Regions from separate parts of the Delftia sp. BGA-UO-ETr-SB1 genome, predicted to be linked through region 1. Evidence: predicted binding sites of a transcription regulator. Region 1 holds the regulator's gene; the other holds the start of a gene.
What was found. The regulator LexA, encoded in region 1, represses DNA repair genes until DNA is damaged. The targets are predictions, from matches to a motif close to ACTGTATNNNNATACAGT.
Positions count from the first base shown of each region.

Region 2: the regulator LexA is predicted to act here: its motif matches at 1,654-1,671, upstream of AC57B5_RS10705 (PA0069 family radical SAM protein).

Region 1 is NZ_JCAQOW010000004.1:998,638-1,002,036, forward strand. Features, by position in the region: gene AC57B5_RS05035 (FecR domain-containing protein) at 1-267, opposite strand, end outside; gene AC57B5_RS05040 (sigma-70 family RNA polymerase sigma factor) at 272-748, opposite strand; gene AC57B5_RS05045 (hypothetical protein) at 1,005-1,427, opposite strand; gene lexA (transcriptional repressor LexA) at 1,590-2,264, opposite strand; gene AC57B5_RS05055 (asparaginase) at 2,363-3,334, shown strand.
Region 2 is NZ_JCAQOW010000005.1:116,718-120,116, reverse strand. Features, by position in the region: gene AC57B5_RS10715 (acyltransferase family protein) at 1-905, shown strand, start outside; gene rnk (nucleoside diphosphate kinase regulator) at 979-1,383, opposite strand; gene AC57B5_RS10705 (PA0069 family radical SAM protein) at 1,678-2,820, shown strand; gene AC57B5_RS10700 (LysR family transcriptional regulator) at 2,858-3,399, opposite strand, start outside.

The DNA.
Region 1 (3,399 bases):
CGCCACGCCACGCACCACGGAGCGGCGGGTGGGCGAGGCGCGACGGCCCAGCGCCTGGCGCGCCAGTGGTGCGGGCAGATGCGACAGCTGCACGGTGACGGATTGCACGCGCAGCCAGGCGCGCTGGTGGGCGGGATCGGCCTCATGCCATTTTTGCCAGTCCTGTTGCAGGCCCGCTGTGGCGGAGGCGCCGCGCAGTTTCACGTGCCAGGCGGCGGCCTCATGCAAGGCGCGGCGGTCGTTGCCTTCCAGATGTCTCTCGCCCATGTGGCTATGCCAGGACCAGGCAGCAATGCTCCATCGCCCGGGTCAGGTAGTTGCTGACGGTGCGCAGCGATACACCCAGGCGCTGGGCGATCTCTGGGTAGCTCAGTTCCTCGAACTGGGCCAGCACGAAGGCTTCGCGAACCTTGGGGGGAAGGCCCTGGAGCATGCGGTCCACATCCAGCAGGGTCTGCTGGACGATGGCCTGCTCTTCGGGCGAAGGCGCCAGCGATTGCGGCAACTGGGCCAGATAGTCCAGATAGGACTGCTCCAGCGTGCGGCGGCGAAACAGGTCGGCGACCAGGCCCCGGGCGATGGTGGCCAGGTAGCGCCTGGGTTCGCGGATGTCCTGCTGCGGCAGGGGCGAGCGCAGCAGGCGCACAAAGGTGTCCTGGGCCAGGTCGGCGGCATCGTCACGGTTGCCCAGGCGTTTGCGCAGCAGGCTTTCCAGCCAGGGATGGTGGTTCTGGTAGAGGCTGTGCACGGAGAAGGCTGGGGCGGAGGAGGCGGGCGCGCAGTGGCAATCGCTGCTGCAAAAGATAATAAGAATGCTTATCAATTATCTTTCAGGCCGGCGCCCCTCCCGCAAAGAGGGCATCCACTTGTTGCATGTGCGCTACAGGGCAGTGGTGGCCGCCAGCCTGCACCAGATTTGCGCAGGCCGATTCCTCGTGCGGCACGCGGTCCGCGCCGCCCAGGTTTGTGTCGTGCAAGGTGTGTCGCACACCTTGCATCGGGCCTCAGTTGGACGCTGATCCGCCGTGTGCCTCCATGCGCTCCAGCGCAGCGCAGACATCCGCCATTCGCCCGGAGATGAACAGGCATTCCGGCTGCTCCTGCGGCGACCGCTGGATGATGCGCAGGCCTGAAGGCTGCTCAGGCGCGGATTGCAGGGTGGGCTGCGTCGGCAGCAATGGCAGGATCAGCTGGGCATCTCCATGGTCTGCAGCGCGTGCGGCCTTGCCGCGGCGCTGCTGGCTGCGCCGGCGTGCCTTGCTGAAAGAGATCACGTTGGCGGGCTCGGGTGCTGCGGCAGGTAATGGCTGGCACGCAGGGGCTTGTGCAAGAGGCATGGCCGACTCCATGGCGGTCGCAGTCAGGCGGATGCCATGTGCCAGGCGCAGGAAGGAAAAAGAAGACAGTGTTGGCAGAGCGAATCCCATGTGACGACTCCTGTTGGCGTGTTTCAAAGAGGCATGGACACAGGCAGGATTGCGGTTTGCGGGCAAAGCTCCGCCCAGGGCGAAGCTCCAAGGCTTCGCGCCTACCACCTGGGCGGTGCGTGAAATGGGGTGAGGCGGCCGGAGAAGGGCCGCCAGTCCGGCTTACATGGACATGCTGTTGCGGATCAGCCCCACGGCCAGGCCTTCAATGGCAAAGGCCTCTTCGGGGGCGACGCGAATCACCGGGTAATCGGGGTTTTCCGGCAGAAGTTCCACGCCCTGCGTGGTGCGGCGCAGGCGCTTGACGGTGACTTCGTCACCCAGGCGCGCCACGACGATCTGGCCGTTGCGGGCTTCGTGTGCGGACTGCACGGCCAGCAGGTCGCCGTCCATGATGCCCGCGTCGCGCATGGACATGCCGCGCACGCGCAGCAGATAGTCGGGGCGCGTCTGGAACAGGCTGGGCTCGACGGAATAGGTTTGGTCGATGTGTTCCTGCGCGAGAATGGGTGAGCCCGCCGCAACGCGGCCCACCAGGGGCAGCATCAGCGGTGCCAGGGCCGACAGCGGCAGTCCGAAGCTGGTGCCGCGCGCGGCATTGATGTTGCGCACGGTGTCGGTACGCAGGCGAATGCCGCGCGAGGTGCCGCTGACCAGTTCGATCACGCCTTTGCGGGCCAGGGCCTGCAGGTGTTCCTCGGCAGCGTTGGCGGACTTGAAGCCCAGCGTGTTGGCGATTTCCGCGCGGGTGGGAGGCGCGCCCGTGCGGGAGATGGCGGCCTGGATCAGGTCCAGGATCTGTTGCTGGCGGGCGGTGAGCTTGGGATGGTCGAGCATGGCGTGCGTCCGGTCCTTGAGGGCAGATGGCAGGCTGGGAGGCCATCTGATGATTTATACAGTATCTGTATTTTTAACCAGTTTTCCAAGAGGTGCAAGTGGGGCAGTCAAAGTTGGTGATTCTGGGCACGGGCGGGACCATCGCCGGCCGGGCGGATTCGCAGTCGCAGGGCGTGGGGTACAAGGCCGGGCAGATCACGGTGCAGTCGCTGCTGGAGGCCGTGCCGGACCTGGAGCAGCAGGCGCTGGGACCCGTGCAGACGCAGCAGATCGCGCAGGTGGACAGCAAGGATATAGACTGGCCCGTGTGGCGCGCGTTGCTGCGCGCCTGCATGCAGGCACTGGAGGATGCGGACACACGTGCCGTGGTGATCACGCATGGAACGGACACGCTGGAAGAGACGGCCTGGCTGCTGCACAGCCTGCTGCCGGCCACCAAACCCATCGTGTTGACCTGCGCCATGCGCCCGGCCACGGCCCTGTTAGCAGACGGCCCGCAGAATCTGCGCGATGCCGTGACCGTGGCTGCCAGCGGCGGGCGCAGCGGCGTATGGGTGGTGGCAGGCGGCGAGGTGCATGCGGCAGCCCAGGTGCAGAAGGTCCATCCCTACCGGCTGCAGGCAATGCGCTCCGTGGAAGGCGGGCCGCAGGCGTTGGTGGAGGAAGGGCGTGTGCGCTGGCTGGTGCCCGATGCGCCGTCCGTGCGGGCCGTGGTGCCTGCGCTCACGTCATCAGGTCTGCTGGCGCTGGATGAGCTGCCCTGGGTCGAGGTGGTGTTCAGCGGCGCCTTGGCGCGTGCCAGCGGTGTAGATGCGCTGGTGGCGGCAGGCGTGCGTGGCATCGTCGTGGCTGGCACGGGCAATGCGACGGTTCACGAAGGCATGGAAGCGGCCTTGCAGCGTGCCCGCGACAAGGGTGTCTGGATCTGGCGGGGCACGCGCTGTGCCGAAGGCCTGCCCGTGGCCTCCGGCCTTGGGACCAACCCGGCAGAGGCCGATCTGGCGCAGCTGCCTGTGGCAAAGGCCCGGATTGCGATGATGCTGGCGCTGGCAGCGCAGCCGCGCGATTGAGCCGGGCGGCGACGCCGGTATTTCTTCGGTTGCCGGCGGTCAACAAAAAAGCACCCGCCGGGTGC
Region 2 (3,399 bases), on a different contig from region 1:
TCGGGCGCCGCTTCGTGCGTCTGGTCGTGCCCTATGCGGTGGCGCTGGTCGTGGCCATCGTGGTCTCGGCCGCCGTGCGGCCCTGGTTCGACCATGCCTCGGTGTCGGGCGAGCCCGATCTCTGGCAACTGGTGGCGCATGCGCTGCTGCTGCAGAACATCGTGGGCGAGGAGTCGCTGTCTGCGGGCGTCTGGTATGTGTCCATCGACTTCCAGCTTTTTGCGCTGACGGCGCTGCTGCTGGCCGGCACGCGCTGGGGCGGTGCCTTGCTGCGCCGCCGCTTTGGCGGCGACGCCCTGTCACGCTGCTGGCCCTGGACGCTGAGCGTGGCGCAGGCGCTGGTGGTGATCGGCGTGGCGGCCTCGCTGCTGGGCTTCAATCTGGATGCGCAATGGGATGTGTGGGCGCCGTACTTCTTTGGCGCCTACGGCCTGGGCATGCTGGCCTACTGGGCCGCGCATGCGGACAAGTCCTCGACGGCCTGGAGCTGGTCCCTGCTGATCGTGGCCCTGGTCGTGGCGGCGCTGGCACTGGAGTGGCGCGACCGCATCGCGCTGGCCGGTGCCACGGCGCTGGCCCTGGTCGCGGCCATGCGCAGCCCCGCGTTTGCCCAGGCACAAGGCTGGGCGCCGCTGCGCCGGCTGGGCAAGATTTCGTACTCGGTGTTTCTCGTGCACTTCTCGGTCTGCCTGCTGGTCAATGCCGTGGAAAGCCATTTCTGGCCACATTCCATTCCCGCCGCCCTGCTGGGCATGTGCACGGCCTTCGTGCTGTCGATTGCGGCCGGCCATCTGCTGTACGAGCGCGTGGAGCGCCACGTTCCCAGCTGGCACATGGCGCTGCGCTGGCAGGCGGGCCTGGTGGGCACCGGCCTGATCGCGGCGTTTCTGGCAGGCCTGCGCTGAGGCGCCGTGCGTCAGTCCACAAACAACAAAGGCAGCCGGTTGGCTGCCTTTTTCGCTTCACGCCGGTCGGCGTTCAACGGTGCAGCTCGCCTGCGCTTTCCGGCTGGAACTCGATGGCATCCACGCGCACGGTGACCTGGCCCGAGGGACCGGCCATGCGCGACTGGTCGCCCACGCTCAGGCCCAGCAGGGCAATGCCCACGGGCGCGAAGACCGACACCTTGTCGGAGCTGCCATCCATCTCCTTGGGATAGACCAGGGTCAGCGTATTGGACTTGCCCGACTCCAGCAGCGTGAAGCGCACGGTGGAGTTCATGGTCACCACATTGGGCGGCATTTCCTTGGGTTCGAGCACGTCGGCGCGGTCCAGCTCGGCCTCGAGCGCGTCGCGGCCGGGGAAGGCGGGTTGCTTGTCCAGCAGGGCCTCGATGCGCTCCAGGTCCAGGGACGAAAGAATGATGTGGGGCTTGCGCTCCATGGTGTTGGCTCCCTTGTGTGCTTGCGCCGTGGCTGCAGTGAAGGGCAGCGGCGCCCAAACGGACAAAAGCCCGGGCAACGCGGTTGTCCGGGCCAAGGCATCTTCAGAAAAGAGAAAAGCACCAAGTTGGTGCGATAGGCCCATTGTGCAGGCCCGTGTGGGTTCTGCCAAGCGAACCCGCACGGTGCGGTGCGGATTGGCGTGGGCACTTGCCAAGCCGGCAAAACCCACTTCGCAACTGCAGGCATGCGGGGAGTGCTTGTTGGTATGACTGTATTTTTATACAGTTGCCCCATGCTGCCCAGTCCTCCCACGCCTCATCACGACACGGCCCGGGTGCCCCTGCACGCCATCAAGGGCCGGGGCGCAGCCAGCCAACTGGCCCACCGCTTCACCACCGACCCGCGCGAGGCCTTTGACGACGGCTGGGGCAGCCTTGAGGCGCCTGCCGAAGGCGAGGAAGCCGCGACCCTGCGCACCGAACTGCGCTGGGAGCAGGCCCGCTCGGCGCTGAGCCGCCACCAGTCGCCCGACCTGCCGTTTCACATGGGGCTCAATCCCTACCGGGGCTGCGAGCATGGCTGCATCTATTGCTATGCCCGGCCCACGCACAGCTACCTGGGCTGGTCGCCAGGGCTGGACTTCGAGACCCGGCTCATCGCCAAGCAGAACCTGCCCGAGCTGCTGCGCGCCGAGCTGTCGCGCGCCAGCCATGTGGCCGCGCCCGTGATGCTGGGCTCGGTCACCGACTGCTACCAGCCCATAGAGCGCGAGCTGGGGCTGACGCGCCGCCTGATCGAAGTGCTGGCCGAGGCGCGCCACCCGTTTTCCATCGTCACCAAGGGCAGCGGGGTGGAGCGTGACCTGGACCTGCTGGCCCCGCTGGCGCGCCAGGGCCTGGCCTCGGTGCACATCACGCTGACCACGCTGGATGCCGATCTGGCACGCCACCTGGAGCCGCGCGCCGCCGCGCCGCACCGCCGGCTGCGCAGCATCCGCGCGCTGACCGAGGCGGGCGTGCCCGTGGGCGTGAGCCTGGCACCGCAGATTCCCTTCATCAACGAAGACCTGGAGAAGGTGCTGGAGGCGGCCGCCGACGCAGGCGCGCGCCACGCCTTCTATGCCGTGCTGCGCCTGCCCTGGGAAGTGGCGCCGCTGTTCGAGCAATGGCTGCAGGTGCACTACCCCGACCGCGCCCGCCGCGTGATGGAGCGCGTGCGCGACCTGCACGGCATCCAGGGCGAGCAGCGCGAGGCCGGCCGCGTGTACAACGCCGAGTTCGGCCAGCGCATGAAAGGTACCGGCCACTGGGCCGAGCTGCTGCGCCAGCGCTTCGCCCTGGCCTGCCGTCGGTACGGGTTCAACCGCGAGCCGCTGCGGCTCGATTGCAGCCTCTACCACCCGTCGCTTTTGCTGCCGCAGCGCAGCTTGTTCTGAGAGCCTGCGTGCCAGGCACAGGTCAGGGCATGGTCCGCTAGCGGGAATCGATCAGCTCGGACAAGGCGGCTGCCAGCGGGGAGCGCACCGAAGAGCGCAGCCACACCATGCCCACTTCGCGGGACGGGCTCGGAGGGGGCAGCGGCCATCGGCGCGTTCTGGCATCCGGCGGTCCCAGCACGGGCCAGTCCGGCAGGATGGAGACACCGAAGCCTTCCGCAACCAGCTGTGCGATCTGCTCGATGCCGTCCAGCTCGAAGCGCACTTTCGGCTTGATGCCGTGGCCCCGCAGGTATTCATCCGCCATTTTTCCTGCCACCACCTTGCGGTCGTACTGGATGAAGGGCTCGCGTGCGGCCGTGAGCAGCGGATCGCGCACCTTCATGTCCCGGGGCGCGAGAAGAATCAGCGCCTCGCTGCGCATCAGCCGCCATTCGCAGGTCTTGGGCATGGCGAAGGCCGGGTGCACAATGATGGCCGCATCCAGATGGCCGGCCTGCACCTGGTCCAGCAGCAGTGAGGAGGTGCCGGGTTCGATGTAGACGCGCACGGCCGGATGGGCGCTCATCCACCGGCGCA